Regions from separate parts of the Leptothoe sp. LEGE 181152 genome, predicted to be linked through region 2. Evidence: predicted binding sites of a transcription regulator. Region 2 holds the regulator's gene; each other region holds the start of a gene.

Region 1 (6,756 bases), on a different contig from region 2:
TCGGTAATGAAGTAGTTAAAGCGGACCGTTTCGCCTGGGTTTACTCCATTCCCCCGATAGAAGTTAATAAAGTCGCGTACATCCGTAATTTCGTCAGCTCTTTGATAGTGACTAGATGTGTAAGGACGAACAGGACCTATAGCTTGGGCAAAGGATAGGCCATCGTTTTCGCCACTGGCGTACCCTGCCGTCTCTTGCAATTCATGGTCATAAAACCGCCAGAATGCCCCTGTCAGGTTGCGCGACACAATACTAATTGCAAAGCCTGGCCGATTAAAAACTGAATGCTGTGGAGCATTGGGTAAATTGCTGACGGCCAAAGAGATGTCTAGGCCCCATACATCTTGGTAGACCACAAATGGGTTGTTATGGGTACCTCTGCCGGTCACATTCGTGATTCTAAAGTTGGCTGATGCTTCGCTAAATATGAGGCCATTTTGACTACAACGTCCCGGTAGGCAAGCGGCTTCAGAGGCGTCACCACCAAGTGCTAATAATCCGATACTCAAAAGGCTTGCTGCACCAACTTGTGGAGCAAAAGTAAAAGGTATTCGCATGGGTAAAGTTTCAGGATTTGGGCAATACGATACTTTTGGTTGCCGAGTATCAAAAAATACTGATTCTATGGCGCACCATTGATGTTTCGAAGAGATTTTGTTGAGGGGGGTATAGTCTCTTGAAACTTTATTTTTAGGGGTTTTTCCAGAGTGACACTTTTTCTTGAGAAGCTCCTTGAAAGTACGTAAGCTTTATGAAAAATACACATCAATCTTGGTTGAATTCAGGTGGTATTACGGATATGATGCATGCTTGATGGAGTCTGTTTTTGACGGATCTGCTTGCTAAAAAAAGCGGGTCGTTAAACTAACGACACCGCTATGTGGTGTATTCAATTGCTGAACTGATTGAGTGGGTCGGGCTGCTGTAGCAATGTGTTTATCGGCTGACGGCTGGTCGACGCACATCCAGTGAGTTGCCTGCATTAATTGATATGTCACCATCTAAATCTGATGAGGCCCCATCTGCGGTTGCTTCACCATAGAAACGAACAGTGTCACTAGCCCATACGTTAATAACACCCCCGTTGGCCTCTGATGAGTCGACAGAAAGCTCAGAGCTACGGTCAATTAAGACATAGGTAGCACTGAAGGTATCTACAACGGGCATGCCACCGATAGAGATGGTGCCTGCTTGGTCGACGGCATTGGCATAGATGCTGCCTCCAATGAGGTTGATCTGATCTCCAAGGATATTGACCTGACCTGGGAGTCTATTGGGGGCAGGTATGGCGCTGTCGGAAATATCCACAGTGCCGCGAATTAAAACTGTGCCTGCGGTTGGTGTTAGGGGTGGGGTGTTGTTTAAGACAAAAGCACCGTCAGCAGTGATTGCGAGTTGAGTTGCATTATTATCTTCACCACCGGTCAGCATTTCCGCTAGATTCGCTGCTGGTAATAGGGTTATGGCGGACTGTGCTTCAGTAGAAGCGATGGTTTGGAGAGTGTCGGCCGGAATTACCTCCAGGCCGAGAATATTACCTGGTTGGGTGAGTCTCAGAAGGTTGTCTCCAGAGGCCGCGACTAGATTGACATTGCCACCGGGGGCAGTCAAATTGCCGTCATTTTGAATGTATTGGCCAATTAAGGTGATGGATGCTTGGGGAGGGACTTGAAGGGTGCCTTGGTTTTCGATGCTACCTGTAGGCAGTGCGGTGGAGAATGGGGCTGATATTTCTGAACTGGTTGATCCTGTGAATAGTAGATAGCCATTAGGGTTACCAACGAGATTCCTAATGCTGGGTGTTCCTGAATGGTGCTCAGATTGGTGGTCTGAGAGAGCTATTTCACTAATGGATCCATCTACAGATAGGAGATATCTATCGTTAAATAAAAGACCGGAACTTGTGGTAGCAGTCAGATTTGCAGGCAGGTTCAGGGTGACATCTTGCCCAAAAATAATGCCCGCCGGGTTGACTAGAAAAAGATTGGCGTTGCTTGGCAGGTTTGGATCATCGCTAGTGATTTGGAGTAAGCCATCGATAGCTGAAGGCTGAGTGCTGTTGATCAGGCTGATGACGTTGGCAACATCTGGGGCAACGATGAAGTTGGCGGCATTGTCAGAACCTACATCAAACTGGTGAAACTGATGAACTAAATTAGGCTCAACCCCGCCTGAAGACTGCCCACCTAAAATATTGAGCTGATGATTAGACTGCCTAACAACGCTTGTGTCGGACGTTGCTGGTTGGATATGGGTTGGTGCTGTAACGGATGCTTCTGATGATGGTGAGACCTGTGCAGAAGCTACTCCCTGTAGACCGATTATCCATAGTGGCAGGGCATTTAAGAGCAGGGAAAATTTGAAATTCATGGGACTAGCAATTGCTAGACAACGTGTCAGCATATGCACTAGGTGAAAATGTATCAAGAACTACAGATGGCACCCATTCATTTAAATAATACGAGGAATTTTTAATACAACCTGAAGCAGCTGTGAAGATCACTGTGTTGAAACCATAAAGTTTGCTAGGAGTTTTGAGGAATCACTAAGTTCGGGAACCCGTACCCCTCTATCTGTTGCGATCGCTTCTCTTCAAGCGATAAATTAGCACTCGGCAATAGAGAGTGCTAAACCGTGTTCAGGTTGCGGCTCCTTTCCCTATCAGATCCTTCAGTTGGAAAAAGGGACTGCTCAGGCGAACTGATATCGCCTTGGTGCAATTGCCGAATGATTGATCTATCAAAGTTCGGAGAAAACTATGGCAGCCATTTCTTTGAGTGTTTCAAGTGTCACTCCCCTAGGTGATCGCGTTCTGATCAAGGTCAGCGCATCTGAAGAGAAGACAGCTGGCGGCATTTTGCTACCTGATACCGCTAAGGAAAAGCCCCAGGTTGGCGAAATTACTGCAGTGGGTCCTGGTAAGCGTGGCGATGACGGCAGCCGTCAAGCTCCCGATGTAGAGGTTGGTAACAAGGTCCTCTATTCCAAGTATGCAGGCACTGATATCAAGCTGGGTGGTGAAGACTACGTATTGCTTTCTGAGAAGGATATCCTTGCAGTCGTTGGCTAAGCACCAGCTCAGTTATGAGTTTTAAGTTTTGAATTTTGAATTAAAGGTATTCCAAAAAGTCAGAGGTAGTTGACTTTTTGGTGGGTGACATAAAGCCTAAAAGCCTTAACTAAGAGCCCAAAACTCAAAAATGCAAACTCAAAGAAGCTTGCTTCTTGTACCCACCCCAGATCCCTCTCAAACGTTCTGAAACATAGGTTGATTCATGGCTAAGCGCATCATATATAACGAGAATGCTCGTCGTGCCTTGGAAAAAGGCATGGATACTTTGGCTGAGGCCGTTGCTGTTACCCTTGGCCCCAAGGGACGTAACGTCGTTCTTGAAAAGAAATTTGGCTCTCCTCAAATCGTTAACGATGGTGTCACCATCGCTAAGGAAATTGAACTAGAGGACAACATTGAAAATACAGGTGTTGCTCTGATTCGTCAGGCAGCTTCTAAGACTAACGATGCGGCTGGTGACGGAACTACCACTGCAACCGTATTGGCTCACGCCATTGTTAAGGAAGGTTTGCGTAACGTGGCGGCTGGTGCAAATGCGATCGCACTCAAGCGCGGTGTCGAGAAAGCAACTGCTTACCTCGTAGAGCGGATTGCCGAGAAAGCCCAGCCCGTTGGTGACTCTACTTCCATTGCCCAGGTAGGTACTATCTCCGCTGGTAACGATGAAGAAGTCGGCAAAATGATTGCTGAAGCCATGGAGAAAGTTGGCCGCGAAGGCGTCATCTCCTTGGAAGAAGGCAAGTCTATGACGACTGAGCTGGAGATCACTGAAGGTATGCGTTTTGATAAGGGCTATATCTCCCCTTACTTCGCCACCGATACTGAGCGCATGGAAGCGGTTCTAGATGACCCCTACTTGCTGCTCACTGACAAAAAAATTGCCCTGGTACAGGATCTAGTTCCCGTGCTTGAGCAGGTTGCCCGCTCCGGCAAACCGTTACTAATTATCGCTGAAGATATCGAGAAAGAAGCCCTGGCGACCCTTGTGGTTAACCGTCTGCGCGGTGTGCTTAACGTAGCTGCTGTTAAAGCGCCTGGCTTTGGCGATCGCCGTAAGGCCATGCTTGAGGACATTGCTGTTCTAACTGGTGGTCAAGTCATCACTGAAGATGCGGGTCTTAAGCTCGACGGCGTCAGCATCGACATGCTGGGTACCTCCCGTCGCATCACCATTACTAAGGACAACACCACCCTGGTAGCCGAAGGCAACGAAGCCGATGTGAAGGCACGCTGCGAGCAGATTCGTCGTCAAATCGAAGAGTCTGATTCCAGCTACGACAAGGAGAAGCTACAGGAGCGTCTGGCTAAGCTCTCCGGTGGTGTTGCTGTCATCAAAGTTGGTGCAGCGACTGAAACTGAGATGAAGGACCGTAAGCTGCGTCTAGAAGACGCCATCAACGCAACCAAGGCTGCCGTTGAAGAAGGTATTGTTCCTGGCGGTGGTACTACTTTGGCCCACCTGGCTCCTGGTCTAGAAGAGTGGTCTAATGCTAATCTCACTGGCGAAGAGCTGACTGGTGCTTTGATTGTCACCCGTGCTTTGACTTCTCCCCTCAAGCGCATTGCCGAGAACGCTGGTCAGAACGGTGCTGTTGTCGCTGAGCACGTCAAGGAGAAGGACTTTAACATCGGCTTCAACGCAGCAACTAACGAATACGTGGATATGTTGCAGGCTGGTGTTGTTGACCCTGCTAAGGTAACTCGCTCTGCGACTCAGAATGCTGCGTCTATTGCTGCGATGGTATTGACGACTGAGTGCATCGTTGTTGATAAGCCTGAGCCTAAGGAAGCTGCTGGTGCTGGTGCCGGTATGGGTGACTTCGACTACTAAGCTGCTCCTACAATCCATTAGTCGATGCTTTTGAGTGTCGATAACTGTGAACTAAAAGCGGTTGGTGTTTCTCACCTGCCGCTTTTGTCGTTGGTGATTGAGGGCATGCACCGATATCGCTCTACGAGGCTATAACTACCATGGCATCAGGAGTCTGGGATGGTGCAGATTGCAGAGACTGATTTTTGGGTCTGCGTTGTGGTCTGAGTCATGGCTGAGCTGTCACCGCTTACCACTTAAAGGAACATACCTGAACTAATGCAGCTACTCATTGAAGGATATCAATCAGTCAATGGTTTGGAGGTGATTTAGGGGGGCAAACTCATTTTGAAGGAGCACTTAAATTATTGTAAGCAAAGGTTTTTCCGAAAACCTGTGTAATTTAGTCAATTGCCTCTACAATGACAGCAAAATTTTGGTTTAGTCGCTGGATAGCTTTGCTAACCCAGTCAATGTTTTGTAGGAGTAAGTAGCCTGAAGATGGGCTAATCCATATGAATTTTTAAAGGGTGGCTTTAGCCAGTTAAGCCAAAAGCGATATTTACATCCCTGACGGCTCGCGTTAGAACAGTCAGACCCAGTGTGGATATTGTTCCTTCCCATTGATTTTTTCCCGATTTTTTCGGGGGAGACCTATCCGTTAATGGCCTGCACTGTCTGGGACGCTGTTGCTAATGACTGCTACGCCTACTGATCCACAACAATTTAATTCATCGCCCGCAGACTCTACGGGGAAAGACTTGGTAAGTCTTGAGGGTAGAAGTAAATCGAGAGGGCGACAGGCTTGGTTCTGGTCAAGTGTGTGGTTGATGTTGCTGGTAGCATCGAGTGCTCTAGGTCTATGGGCGGTCGCCTTGATTACTCGTTTACCCCCTTTGCCCAACTGTGATCGAATATCTGTATTTAGTGCTGACAGTGAGCGACTTTACTGTGCTAGGCAATCGGCAGTATCGGGGGCTGAGCAGGATTTGGTGGCTGGGATACAGCTAATTTCTGCTTGGGATGAGACCCACCCTCTTTATCAAGATTCTCAAGAGGTGGCTAATCGTTGGTCTAAGGGGTTATTGAAGCTGGCACAACAGCGCATGCAGAAGGGGCATATAGACCGAGCGACCCAATTGTTGGGCTATATTCCACCTCGGGCTGAAATCTATGCAGAAGCCCAGGTCGCTTCAGAGCGTTGGCTGCAAGAATGGGTGAAGGGTGAAGAAATTTCGGCTGTGGTGATAGAAGCCGTGGGTAATCAAAATTGGAGTGGTGCCCGTCAGCAGCTACGAGACATTAAGCGTTTGACCAGTGATTATTGGCTCAAAGATCGGCATCGCTATCTGGGGCAGCATATCCAACGCGAAGAAGATGCTCGTCGTACCTTAATCAAGGCACAAACTCTGGCTAGCGATGGTCAGATGGAGAGTCTGGCAGAGGCGCTGACCTTGATCCGACAGATTGAGGTGCAAAGCCATGCCTGGCCTGAGGCTAAACCGTTATTGACGGACTGGGCTGATGTGCTACTGACCTATGGATTGCAAAAGTGGGAGCAGGATGATTTAGCTGGAGCGATCGCAATTATTCAAAAAGTGCCAGCGGACTTGGCCACTAAGTCAGAAGCTCAAGATTTGGTTCAATTTGCCCATGCTCAGCGGTTAGCCGCATTCCAGCAAGATTGGGAGCCCACCTATGGAGATGTCCTAAATTTGATGGATGCTATCCAGGCGGTGCAAGACATTGGTCGTGAGAGTCCGTTTTATCAAGATGCCCAGGCAAAGTTAGAGCTATGGACGAAACAGCTCAGCGATCTACAGCAGCTCTATGGAGCTACGCTCATGGCTCACCTTAATCAAAAGGCTTCCTT
Region 2 (6,756 bases):
AACTTCGTTTATAAAGGTAACTGCGCTGTCATGGGTCGTACTGGAGTCTTATTACTTAATCTTGGAGGTCCAGAGCAGTTAGAGGATGTCCGTCCTTTTCTGTTCAACTTGTTTGCTGACCCAGAGATTATCCGGCTCCCATTTCCCTGGTTGCAAAAACCTCTCGCTTGGCTAATTTCCACTAGCCGTGCTAATAAATCCCAGGACAATTATAAGGAGATTGGAGGTGGTTCTCCCCTACGCCGTATTACTGAAGAGCAGGGGACAGCCCTCAAGGAGTACTTACAAAAACTGGGGCGCGATGTCAAGATTTATATTGGCATGCGCTACTGGTATCCCTTCACTGAAGAGGCTGTTGCTCAAATTAAGCAAGATGGCATTGAAGACCTCGTTATTTTGCCTCTATATCCTCAGTTTTCCATTAGTACTAGTGGCTCTAGTTTCCGGCTGCTAGAAAAACTTTGGCAGGCCGACCCCGCCCTACAGAAAATTAACTACACCCTGATTCCGTCTTGGTACAACAGCCCTGGCTATGTCAGAGCTATGGCAGATTTGATCATTCAAGAGCTGGATAAACTACCAAATCCTGAAAGTGGTCACATCTTCTTTAGCGCCCATGGTGTACCCGTTAGCTATGTCGAAGAAGCAGGTGATCCATACCAGCGAGAGATGGAGCACTGCGTTGACTTAATCATAAAAGCGGTCAATCGTCCCAATGACTTTACACTGGCTTATCAAAGTCGTGTAGGCCCCGTAGAGTGGCTACAGCCCTACACAGAAGATGCCATTGAAGAGTTGGCAGAGAAAGGCATTGATGACCTTGTGGTTGTGCCCATTAGCTTTGTATCTGAGCACATTGAAACTTTGCAGGAAATCGATATTGAATATCGCGAGTTGGCTGAAGAATCTGGCATCAAAGGATTCCACCGAGTTCCTGCCCTGAATACCTATCCTGTCTTTATTGAAGACATGGGTAACATGGTGGTAAAGGCGTTGGAATCTCCCCGTAAGCTATTTTCTGACGCTGCGCAGTTGCAGAAACAGGTACGTATTTACCCTCAAGATAAGTCTGCATGGGGGTTAACTCCCTTTGCCGAGGTCTGGAATGGTCGCCTAGCGATGGTGGGTTTCTTGGCACTACTGCTGGAAATGGTAAGCGGTCATGGGCCGTTGCACATTGCTGGACTGATGTAATTCTGCAAGAGCAATACAAAAATGCCGGAGGGTGGGCAATGCCCACCCTCCGGCATTTTTATCACCGTTTTTTCTGCCATTGCCGCCAGACAGCTGAACTCCGGATAGCAAACCAAAGTAAAAATAAAGCAATTAGGCCACCTTGTTCCGGTGCATCAAAGGCAAAGAATACCAGGCAGATGCAAAGGGCATCTTCCACAAAAATCATCCACATGGGCGGGCTGTTAAAACGATATAGCCAGCCCACTTGAACCATTTGAATAACCAAGGCAAGCACGCCTCCTGTCACGGCTAAAAGGACAAGGGTGAGGCTGTCATTGATATCAGCGAGGCGTGCGATCGCAACGCCAGCAATTGTGCCAACAAACGGACTGATAAACAGCTCCGCACTTTGCAAAAATCGACGACTGACCCGATCTTTAGAAATCGTCAATTCTAGCAGGGACCAAATCACCAACACGGCAACCACCAACATCTGAGGAATGTTGGCCAAAATTGGCACAGCGGCCCATAACTGTTCGCCTGAAAACAGGCCAATCAGCAGTAATGGTAACGCCAGTCTGAGGCCAGTGGCTGCCGAAATCGAGAGCACCGCTAGCAGTTCTGGAAGGATCACGTCGTTTCTGTAAATGGAGTGAAGGGAGTCAAACGTGAGATGAGGGTGGTGACGCAGGTAGGGCGGTAGAAATGCAAATTTGCAAGAGAAGCGAAGGCAACTTTACGGTAGTTGGCTTAACCTAGGAACTAGTGGTTATTCCAAGCCTGTGCCGCATAGGTTGCCCACATCCTGAGTTAATGCCATCTCAAAACATGTCATCCGATCGTCCTCTCTTATCTGAACTGAAATCTGCTACCGTAGCTCGATTTCAGCTATTGGGTATCGTTTTGATTACCCTATGGTGTATTGAAATTATAGATTTTTTAGTGTTTGGTGGGCATCTCGATCGATACGGTATTCGCCCCCGTTCTATAGATGGGATCTGGGGAATTCTCTTTGCCCCATTTCTCCATGGTGGATTTAATCATTTATTAGCGAATACAGTACCCATGCTCACCCTCAGCTGGTGGGTGATGCTGCGCTCTATCGACACCTGGATCAAAGCCACAGTGATGATTACGATCCTGGGGGGAGCAAGCACATGGTTATTGGGCAGTCTCTTTTCTCTAGGTTCAACCGTCCACATTGGGGCCAGTGGCCTAATCTTTGGCTATTTAGGATTTTTAGTAGCCCGAGGATATTACGAACGAACGATGGGTGCGATCGCAATATCCTTATTTATCCTAGTTACCTATGGCGCAATGTTTTGGGGAGTTTTACCCACACAACCTGGAATTTCCTGGGAAAGCCACCTTTTTGGCTTTATCAGTGGCATTGTCGCCGCCTACTGGTTAACGTCTAAGCCTGACATAATCTCTGATAGATAACTAGATGTGGCTTCAACAGCTGCAATTGTATTTTCATACAGCATCCGAGTGGGTCCCATCACCCCCACACTACCCAACGGCAGAGAGTCCCGATTATAGGTCGCTGAAATCAGAGCACAGCTTTGCATTGGCTCCAGCGGATTTTCCTCTCCAATCCAAATCTTAAGCAGCGGGCTATCGTCTGAGTAGATCAAGGGCCATAGCTGCTCGCGTCCATCTGCCAACAACGACACCAGGTTTCTCAGCTGACTTTGCTCTGCAAACTCCGGCTGACTCAACACATCCGCTACACCTTTTACCAAAATATGGGTTTGGGGCTGACGCTTACGGCGCGACAGGTCATCAATGGCCTGACAAAGGGCTACAACATGATGTTCGGCTGTATCTACTTCATCCCAATCTAAGCTAGAGATCTCAGACAGCTGCCTGCCACATAGCTGAGCGGTTAAAAAATTGGATAAAATCTGTAGCTCTCGATTCAGCACTTCCTCGTCTTGGGTTCCCCCGGCCCCCGTAGTGCCTCTAGGCAAACTAACCACCATAGACTCAGTACCGTAGCTATCTAAGACCACCACTAAAAGCACTTGCTCAGCCGATATTTGCACTAGCTGTAAGTGCTTGACCACCATTTTTTCTAATACAGGCATGGTCACTAAAGCCACATAGCCACTCAAGTGAGCCAGAATGTGAGCCGCTTCCTGCAACAAGGCCTCAATGCTCCATCCCTGCCAATCTAGATGCTGTGACAAAAGTTGATCGATCCGCAGAGCCGTTGGCCTTGAAGGCTTAATCAGCTGATCCACATAGAGCCGATATCCTGAGTCAGAAGGCACTCGCCCTGCTGATGTGTGGGGCTGATATAAAAAACCAGAGCGCTCCAGTGCCCCCATGACATTTCGCACTGTGGCCGCACTGACATTTAAGTCATAGGCATCCAGCAAGGCTTTGGACCCCACAGGCTCTGCTGTCGACACATAGTGGCGCACAGTGGCACGCATCACATTTTGTTGACGGAGATTAAGATCCCTAGATTTATCGACAGCCATCAATATCTAAAAATACAAGCAGCCACATCAAGTATTATCTGGCCGAGCCCTCAATTAAACCCATACTAAAGGGTGCTGTTTACCTAGAAAGCTCAATAAGATACTAAATCTTTTAATAAAGATATTAAATTGTCTTTCTCAAAAAGACCTTGAAGACTATGGGCGTAAACATATCGTTACAAAATAATCTAAGCAATACAGGGACCTGCCTACATAGTGCCGTCTACCAGATACCTACATTCTAGGTACTGTGGTTGAAATACTCGTTCAGGTTTAAATCGGCACCATTTGCAATTTTGCGTAACATCGACCGGGTAATTAATTTGCCCTGTTCTACCAGCACGGCACCAGTCAAAGGGTGCAGTAAGTCTTGGTCGGCTCGACGACCAATCAGAGACTCAATGTCCTTGATGGAGTTGACGTACATGCCAGGGGGTAACTCCACCACTACACCATTCCCCTTCACCCGAGCTTGACAGGCTAAACGAGAATTGGCTCTACAGGAAGTAATAATTGCTAGGGTACGTTGCTCCCGTCGACTGATGGGGGTCAATTCATCCATGCCTTCATTGACATAAACGTGGCAGGTAGCACACATACCTCGTCCGCCACATTCCTTTAATACAGTTAACTCTTGATGTAATAAGACCGATAACAGGTTGCCGTTAGTTTCAACGGCACTCTCCTGGGCAATCGGTTCTAACCGAACTGTCTTTACCATAGGTGTTTAAATATCGGGCAAAATTTTCCACTATTCACGTAAACATAGTGACTGGCAAGTGTTTAAAATTGACTCAGTGTTTGGTTTACCGTCACTAATATCCGCAACACAACAGTTATCCACCAAACAGCAGCTGCCAGTGCTCTTTAGGTAGTGTCTGCTCCACTAATACGTCGTAATCTCGAATAATACGGGTACATCGCTGATGAAATCGCTGAGTCCACAGACGAATCTCTGTGAGCTGTTCCGGCGAAAGTTTTGAATCTACATCCTTCACACTGATCGTGCCATCAACGGAAATACAAAATTTCTTCAGCCAGACCATGTCCTGGGATTGATAGGTGCGCCAATGATTAGCCACCAATTGCGTGCCTAAATATCGACTCGTTACCTGACTAAGACTATTCATCGCCGCTACAACATCATCAACACTAGCTGTTTGCCGCTGTGCAGAGAATGTTGTGGCAGGAGTTACATTGTCGGCATGAATGGACTGTATGCTCTCAACTAACGCTAAATAGTCAGCTTTAATGAACTGCATTAGCTCACTGACCGACTTCGAATACTGGCTAGAGAGTGTGCCTTCACTAAAAACTAGTAAGACAGCTCCGCTCTCAACCTTGTGCAACTCCACCTGATACGACCCAAATTGAAATGCACAAAATTCTAGCGAGGTGGGCGTTGTCTTGATAATCTGTTGAATTCCTTGTAGCAGTAGGGGATTTTTATCAGGCCCGTTCCCTTGAGGAAAGCCAACGCTATAAGCGTGATTGGAGGTGTCATTTAAAGGCACCAGACTAAAACCAATAATACCGGGCAGGTCTAGAAAATTTTGAATTAATTGGAACTGCATATAAGCAAGACTAGAGCAGATAGAATATGACCACAAACGTTCAATAAAATCGGTAAACTCATTGACAAGCTTTAAAAGTTTTCCTCACAAAAAATACTTTAGCTAACGTTTTGAGTTATTCTCCCCTCATAAGGAATGAATGATCTACGTATCCTGTGGACTTTAACGTGCTAGTAAGTGTGTTAAGCAGCGACAGGGTAGCTCTATTTGTTAGATACTTTAAAGTGCTCTTATTAGTAGAGGCCCTTATTGATCGTGCCACGGATTTTGCTTGAAATACCGGCGTTAACACCCTAACCGTTATGTCTGACCTCCCGTTTACGTTAGATCAACTGCGCATTCTAAAGGCGATTGCGGCAGAGGGTAGTTTCAAGCGAGCTGCCGATAGTCTGTATGTATCTCAGCCTGCCGTTAGCCTGCAGGTACAAAATTTAGAGCGTCAGTTGGATGTCCCTCTATTTGACCGTGGTGGTAGGAGAGCACAGCTCACTGAAGCGGGATATTTGTTGCTGGAATATGGCGATCGCATCCTCAGTCTTTGCCAAGAGACCTGTCGCGCCATTGAGGATTTGCAAAAACTACAGGGGGGCACTCTGATTGTGGGGGCCAGCCAAACCACAGGCACCTATCTACTACCAAGGATGATTGGCCTGTTTCGTCAACGCTATCCAGATGTGGCGGTACAGCTTCATGTGCATTCCACTCGCCGCACCTCTTGGAGTGTCGGCAATGGCCAGATTGACCTGGCGATTATTGGGGGTGAAGTCCCTCCAGAACTACAGGATTCGCTGGAAATTATCCCCTACGCTGAAGACGAACTGGCGTTGATTATGCCTGTCTTCCATCCACTGGCCAGTAGTCAAGCGATTCAGCGAGAAGATCTCTACAAACTAAAATTTATTTCCCTCGATTCCCAATCTACTATTCGTAAGGTAATCGACCAGGTACTCACCCGGTGCGGCATTGAAACCCGGCGGCTAAGAACCGAAATGGAACTGAACTCCATTGAGGCCATTAAAAACGCCGTTCAGTCTGGGCTGGGAGTGGCCTTTGTCTCAATCTCAGCCATTGAGAAAGAATTACAGATGGGAGTATTGCATCGAGCCAAAATTGACTCGGTCGTAGTCAAACGCACCCTATCGGTGATTTTTAATCCCAATCGCTATCGCTCAACGGCAGCTGGAGCTTTTACCAAGGAGATTCTGCCTCAGTTTACAAACCGGGAAATTGACTTTGATCAGCGCTCTGATCGCAAGAAAAATGGGGGAAATCAGGCAGCACCCGCTAAAGCAGATACCAACGGCAAGCAAGTAGACCAAAAACCTGTTGAAGAGAGCAATTAAGCTTTAGTTAAGCTTATTCTTGGGCGTTGCCACTTGAATACGTCGTCACGTTGCTGCTCCATGCAATTACACTGCACTAGACCCGGCTGTTCTCGACCAGTTAACTTCCATCCAAACCTAAAGGATTCGCTTCAAACAGCGTCTCAGCTCTTTTGCACGAGCTGTGGCATGCCG
Region 3 (6,756 bases), on a different contig from region 2:
ACCGGACGCTCACACCCTTTGGTTTCCAAGGAGAACAGCGTAATTTCTGGGAAACACCTGAGACGTACCTAACCATGTCTCCGTTTATTGCCGCTGAAAAAATTAATGAGCCACTGTTGTTGATCCACGGTGCTGAGGATAACAACCCAGGTACCTATCCGATTCAGTCTGAGCGTCTCTACGAGGCGATGAAAGGCCTCGGTGGTACGGTGCGCTATGTGTCATTACCGGCAGAGGGCCATGTATATCGCTCGCGCGAAGCCGTTGGCCACGTGTTGTGGGAAATGGTGTCTTGGTTAGATGACCATGTAAAAGGTGGTGAACCCTAACCCCCTTGTTGGTCACCTGACATCTCCAATATATGGAAACACCGTAGGGGTAATGCCTCGTGCTTACCCCGCGATATTGCTCGCTATTTGCCAGAATTTTGTACCACCCGAAAGAAATATGTTGTCCGTAGGAATTGGGGCAACCACAAGGGATTGCCCCTGCGGGGTATCTAATTTTTTATTGGTATACCGAGGGCAAAACCTTAATCCAACAATGACCCAACCAATAATTTTTGCAGCATCCAAACCAGGCTTACGGCCAGAGATGCGCTCCAGATAGTTGCGGCTAGCGTCAGCTTGCCATTCAGCACACAGAGACTACCGCTAATTAGAAGAGCGATCGCAACGCCACCCGATACCCGCACCAAAATCTGCACAGCTTCCGTTAGTTTGCGCAGACGAGTGGCCACATCATCGGTGGATACAGGCGAAATTGCTGATTCTAGTAGCGTTTGAAAGCTGTCGTATTGCTTGGAATCAATGTGGTAGTAAGTACCCAGGTCAGTATCCCGGAGCGCTGGGTTGGAACGGAGGCCGAACTGTTTGGCGGTTGCGATCGCAGCCCGCACCTGACGCTTGCTCGCCACCCCATTAAACGTATCAAACAGCGACTCGCGATACACACCTGCCCTTGCCATCTCTAAAATCCGCTGGCTGAGTTCCACCTCATGGAGCTTGGCTGGGTCAGACACTTGAGTCACTGGCTTTTTCCAATCGCTAAGTAAATATGTACTATTTAGAATATAGCCGATTAATATCCCTGCGCCAATCAATCATAAAAAACGTAGGGGCGTTCCATGGAACGCCCCTACAAAATATGGCCTTAAAAAGACAGGATGGATGTTACATCATGCCGGGCATGCCCATGCCGCCCATGCCACCCATGCCACCCATGCCGCCCATGCCGCCCATGCCGCCCATGTCACCACCAGGTGCAGCAGCTTCAGGTTCAGGCTTCTCAACCACAAGTGCTTCGGTCGTTAAGACCATGCCAGCGATAGACGCAGCATCCTGCAACGCAGAACGTACAACCTTAGCGGGATCAACAATACCGCTAGCCATCAGGTCTTCGTAGGCACCGGTTAGGGCGTTGTAACCTTCATTAAAAGGAAGTGAACGTGCCTTCTCGACAACTACGCTACCTTCATCACCAGCATTGTCAGCAATCTGACGCAGAGGAGCTTCTACAGCCCGCATAACGATGTCGACACCAGTCTGCTCTTCAGGGCTGAGGCTAGCTTTAAGGTCGTCAAGCTTTTGCGCCAGGTGCAATAGCGTAATACCACCACCAGGAACGATACCCTCGTCCACAGCTGCTTTAGTTGCGCTTAGGGCATCTTCAATGCGTAGCTTGCGGTCTTTCAGTTCAGTTTCAGTGGCAGCACCAACCTTGATTACGGCCACACCACCCGCTAGCTTAGCCAAACGCTCAGATAGCTTTTCCTTGTCATAATCAGAGTCAGTTTCGTTCAACTCTCTACGAATCTGACCGATGCGCTCGTCGATATCTGCCTTATTGCCACTCTCAGACACAATAGTAGTGGTGTCCTTGGTAATGGTGATCTTATCGGCAGTACCTAGCATTTCGACCGTCGCCATTTCCAGGCTGAGACCAATGTCTTCAGAAATGACCTGACCACCTGTCAGTACAGCAATATCCTGCAGCATAGCCTTACGGCGATCGCCAAAACCAGGAGCCTTAACCGCAGCGACATTCAAGACGCCACGAGCCTTGTTGACAACCAATGTTGCCAGCGCTTCGCCGTCTACATCTTCAGCAACGATGACGAGGGGCTTGCCAGCACGGGCGATGTTTTCTAGGACGCCTACCAGGTCCTGCATAGAACTGATCTTCTTATCGGTGATCAGAACCAGTGCACCTTCAAGATCAGCGATCATTCGCTCTTGATCGGTGACGAAGTAAGGGGAAATATAACCCCGGTCAATCTGCATCCCTTCAACCACATCGAGTTCGGTATTGAGGGACTTAGATTCTTCAACGGTAATGACACCGTCCTTAGTAACTTTATTCATAGCCTCGGCAATCATGCTGCCGATGGCTTCATCACTACCAGCGGATACCGTAGCTACCTGGGCGATCTCCTTACCTTCTACAGGCTTAGCGACCGCTGCAATCTCATCAACCAATTTGGCAACGGCTTTTTCAATACCGCGACGTAGGCTCACGGGGTTCGCACCAGCCGCTACGTTCTTGAGGCCTTCACGGATAATTGCCTGAGCCAACACAGTGGCTGTGGTGGTACCGTCACCAGCTAAGTCCTTAGTTTTAGAAGCTACTTCTTGGATTAACCGTGCCCCGGTGTTTTCATAGGGATCAGACAGCTCAATTTCCTTAGCAATGGTGATGCCGTCATTGACAATCTGAGGTGCGCCGAATTTCTTTTCAAGAACAACGTTACGACCCTTAGGACCAAGGGTAATTTTGACCGCATCGGCCAGGGCGTTAACGCCTTGTTCTAAAGCCTGGCGGGACTTTTCATCAAATACTACCAGTTTCGCCATAGTCAGCTCGTTTAGCTCTGCAATGAAAGACCTTAGCACTCTCTGAGTCAGAGTGCTAACTAAGCGTATATCACGACATGGTGTTGCTTAATTCGCGATAACCGATCCTTAGAACCGCCCCATGCTTGGTCTGCCTGCGCAGTATCCATCAGATGCCGCAATTCAGATGCCGCAATTCAGATGCTCCCTGTAGCTGTGCAGTGTGGCCATACCTGGCGTATCAACTTTTGTTGAGTTTATTCAATTCTCTAGAAGATGGTCAGCGTAGAGTATCAGGTTTGACAAATTTCTTGCCCAATGTCTTAAGTGCTTTACCCAACGGTAATCTGATGGGAACTGCCTAATGCCGCTGAATACTGACTAATATATTTACCGAGAGAGGTAATTATTGTTACGTCAATCTCGTAGGTAATAACTTTGGGAATCTGGGCAAGATGACTTTAGTGTTATTCCGTTCCCTAGTTTTCTACCAACGGCCTTGACTAAATTTGCAAAGTTTTTCTGAGGGGCTACGAGTATCCGGAAAGGTAAAGGTCAGATGCGTATCTTGCATCAGATTCTAGAAAATGTCTCGTTCGTAACACACAAATTGGGATCCATCTTCTAGCATTTATTTTGGGCTGAAATCCAGTTCAAATTACATTGTTTTTATAGTTTCCGTTCTTTATTAGACCTTTAGAAAACTTTCGTCAGGGTTATTATTCGCTTTACCTAGGCACAACGTTAATTGCTTACCTTAGAGGGAATTAACACACAACTCCTCAAGTCCTTATAACTCCATTGTCTGAACAGTTAGCGTTTCTAATAACTAAACTCCTTATAAATCTTCTATCTAAACAGTCAGCGCTTCTAACAATCTGTTCTCCTGAAAAATTAAGTCTTTCTTTCTAACTCATGTCTTCTGCCACTGCATTTCTGAAGAACCACGTTCTCCATGGCATCAAGTTCCAGTTCAAGCCGTTGCAGCCTCTTCGATTCTGGATCGATTCTTTAAATGTTAAAGACCCTGAGCAAGCACGTTGGATTGCTCGCGTCGTTCCTGCTCAATGTCCATTTGAACGTGATATTGTCCTGTTTGGCCGCACAATCGCTCACATCCCTCCGATGTGTAAGCTTAACCCTTTATATGACGAGGTAGTGGGTTTACGCTTCCGGGCCCTATGTTTCTTGGCCGATGAATGCGGCGAAGATATTTCCGCTCTAATTTAGATGTGGGTTGTATCCACTCGTGTAGGGACATTCCCATTATGGTAGGGACGTTCCATGGAGCGTCCCTACATAGTTAAATTGCCTTGCCGACTTCCTTTAATAAGGTCATCGGTCCGATTTCTTTAAGTTTGTCCATTTGCTCTTGGTTTTTGACCAATAACGAACCGGCAAAACCGAGGGAGTTGACCGAGATGCCCAGATAGTCATCCTGACGTCGTGGCACGGCCATTAACCAGTTGCGTGTGCCCAGTAGGTTATAGGCATCTCGCTGGGACCCTTGCCATTGTCCGGTGGGATCATCTAGTGCCAGGCTATGTAATAGTCGTCGATAATGCTGAAGCCATTGCTGCGGTCCGTCATCAGGACTGAGTTGAACGATGCGGTGGGCATAGGGCAGCTGAGGCGACTGACCGATGCCATCAATAAAATTGGTGACGCGGATGGCTGCTTCAATGGGCAAATCCATGGACTGTTGGGGGATAAGCTGAAGGTGTTTATGGGGTTGACTGGCTCCAGCAGCGGATCCACCATTGTAGAAAAATAAGCCAGCGACTTCTTCTATACAGCGGCAAAGGGCTTCAAAATCAGCCAGGTTAAGCCAGTCGAGCTGAGACTCAAAGCTACGGGTGACGATCAGAAAATGATGGTCAACGACATTAAACTTGTTTAGCAGACAGACATGGGTGTCGGAGATGTCTGTGACATAAAGGTTGGGGTCGTAGGGTAAAAACGGATTGGTCTTTTTCTTGGCCTGAACCTTACGGGCCTGAGCTTTGCGGTTTAGGTTGGTTAAAATTCTTATAATAAACTCCACACACCCATCGGTAACAAGTTCATACTCGGTGTCGATGGGTTTTAGGGCTTCAGTAGTTAAGCCATGCTCGGTTTGGGCTTGGAGTTTGGACCATAGGGTATGGGACTGCCAGGGTTTGCGAGGGTGTGAGTCTGTGCGATCGCACATATATCTATCCTGATAAACCGCTACTGCTATGCAGTTTTAACATAGCTCTGGTACAAATATGTTGTTACATCCCGACGCGTCATATCGTTTCTGATGCACGGCATAGATCCGTAATGCCCGAGTGGGTCATCTGTTTTGAAATTAAATGCACTCTAATTATTAAGGTGTTCGCATGGGTAGGAACCCCTTCGAAGTACTCAAATTCCGTACCCATGTGTTAGTTGCTTTTATTGTGAGCAACCTGCTGGTAGAAATTATCTATGGCATCCTTGATTATCAACGGCTGCTGCCCTGGCCCCTAAATGACAAACTGTGGATACCTGTCCAGTTCATAATTATTTTTGGATTGGTGTGTGTCGTTCTTATCACCACCGGGCAGCGAGCTGGTTTGCAGCTAACTCGTTTATTTGGGCCGCCGCCGCGTTTCCCGTGGGCCTATGGCATATTGTTAATTTCCAGTATGCTGATTTTCTCTTTCAGTAGCTTTTTATTGCTGTTTTACCCCGTCTCACTATTTGCTCCTGGGTTTGTGGAAGAACGACTGACGGAACAGCTGCTAAATGTTGAAACAGTGGCTCCTGGTCTATATCGCTACTTGATGCTGTTTGTTGTTCTGGTTTTTGCCCCCATCGCTGAAGAATTTGTATTTCGGGGTGTGTTATTACAACGCTGGGCTGTGCGATGGAATTTGCCTGTGGGGATTATCATGTCATCTTTACTGTTTGGCATGTTACACATCAACAACCCCTTGGGGCTCACCATGTTTGGTGTGATTATGGCGCTGTTGTATATTCGCACCCGCAGTTTGTGGGTGCCGATTATTGCCCATGCGCTCAACAATGTTGTCTCGGTTGCACCGGAATTGCTATCACCTGGTCCCCAAACATTTGATATTGGTGATTTTCAGCAGACTTGGTGGGTGGGCCTTATCGGCCTGTGTTTGGCTGCGCCTACGTTATGGCACTTCATTTCTAATAGTTGGCCCCATAAAAATACACAACCACCCTATTTTGGATAATAAACGAATCCGTTGTTTAGGAGCGTTCCATGCAACGCCCCTACATGGGGTTTTTACGAAATCTCTCCTTTGCCGATTTAAAGGCATCTTTCATGGCGGCTTGAATGCGTTCAGGGTCAGGCTTTTTCCCACCCATCAGATCGCCAAAGTAAATGCATGCACCTTCACCCAACGCCCAGGTATAAGCTGCTGCCCATGAAGCCGCAACAACGCTGCCGAAACCGGGGATCAATTTAATCAATTCTCGCCCGATGGCTTGGGCCAAGAAACCTCCAGCGATGGTACTAGCAACACCGCCTGCTTGGGAAAAGCTGAGGCGTTGACCATAAAGTTGCCCCAGGGCAACAATCATGGAAACTTGCAGCGCCGTAATCGCTGGCATCGTGGCGAAGGGTAGCGGCACCGCAGCTAATGTGGCCGCAATCACGGAAAAAGCTGAAATGTAACGTCGAGCCACATCTCGATAGATCGCCCCTAGTTGGGTGGTGGCGTCATCAGCCTGATCTAGCAGTTGATGGATAGCATTGGACTCTGCTTCGGGCAGCTGGTCAGATAGGACAGTGAGTAGCGCATCCAGCCCATAAAAAACAGGAGTGTAGCCGTCTTCTTCAAGGGTGAAGTCAACCATAATGGCACTGTCAAAGAGACCGTCAAAACTGCGTTTGAGTTCACCAAAGGCCCGTTGAATTGATGTTTGTGTAGGTGGGTAGGGCGAA

Evidence for each region. The regulator HrcA, encoded in region 2, represses chaperone genes, less so after heat shock. The targets are predictions, from matches to a motif close to TTAGCACTCNNNANTNNNGAGTGCTAA.
Region 1: the regulator HrcA is predicted to act here: its motif matches at 2,605-2,631, upstream of groES (co-chaperone GroES).
Region 3: the regulator HrcA is predicted to act here: its motif matches at 2,885-2,911, upstream of groL (chaperonin GroEL).

Annotation. Positions count from the first base shown of each region.
Region 1 covers NZ_JASATU010000032.1:8,879-15,634, reverse strand. The annotation lists gene QGP82_RS17240 (hypothetical protein) at 1-509, opposite strand, end outside; gene QGP82_RS17235 (two-partner secretion domain-containing protein) at 937-2,370, opposite strand; gene groES (co-chaperone GroES) at 2,759-3,070, shown strand; gene groL (chaperonin GroEL) at 3,276-4,904, shown strand; gene QGP82_RS17220 (hypothetical protein) at 5,579-6,756, shown strand, end outside.
Region 2 covers NZ_JASATU010000014.1:145,323-152,078, forward strand. The annotation lists gene hemH (ferrochelatase) at 31-1,194, shown strand; gene QGP82_RS07745 (DUF4126 family protein) at 1,256-1,810, opposite strand; gene QGP82_RS07750 (rhomboid family intramembrane serine protease) at 2,005-2,619, shown strand; gene hrcA (heat-inducible transcriptional repressor HrcA) at 2,577-3,665, opposite strand; gene QGP82_RS07760 (2Fe-2S iron-sulfur cluster-binding protein) at 3,907-4,386, opposite strand; gene QGP82_RS07765 (hypothetical protein) at 4,502-5,239, opposite strand; gene QGP82_RS07770 (LysR family transcriptional regulator) at 5,542-6,582, shown strand; partial or broken gene QGP82_RS07775 (4-Cys prefix domain-containing protein) at 6,643-6,747, shown strand; gene QGP82_RS07780 (protein kinase domain-containing protein) at 6,751-6,756, shown strand, end outside.
Region 3 covers NZ_JASATU010000065.1:21,689-28,444, forward strand. The annotation lists gene QGP82_RS29270 (alpha/beta hydrolase family protein) at 1-329, shown strand, start outside; gene QGP82_RS29275 (hypothetical protein) at 533-1,030, opposite strand; gene groL (chaperonin GroEL) at 1,173-2,852, opposite strand; gene QGP82_RS29285 (Mo-dependent nitrogenase C-terminal domain-containing protein) at 3,747-4,061, shown strand; gene QGP82_RS29290 (ATP adenylyltransferase family protein) at 4,135-5,022, opposite strand; gene QGP82_RS29295 (CPBP family intramembrane glutamic endopeptidase) at 5,195-6,040, shown strand; gene QGP82_RS29300 (GTPase family protein) at 6,081-6,756, opposite strand, start outside.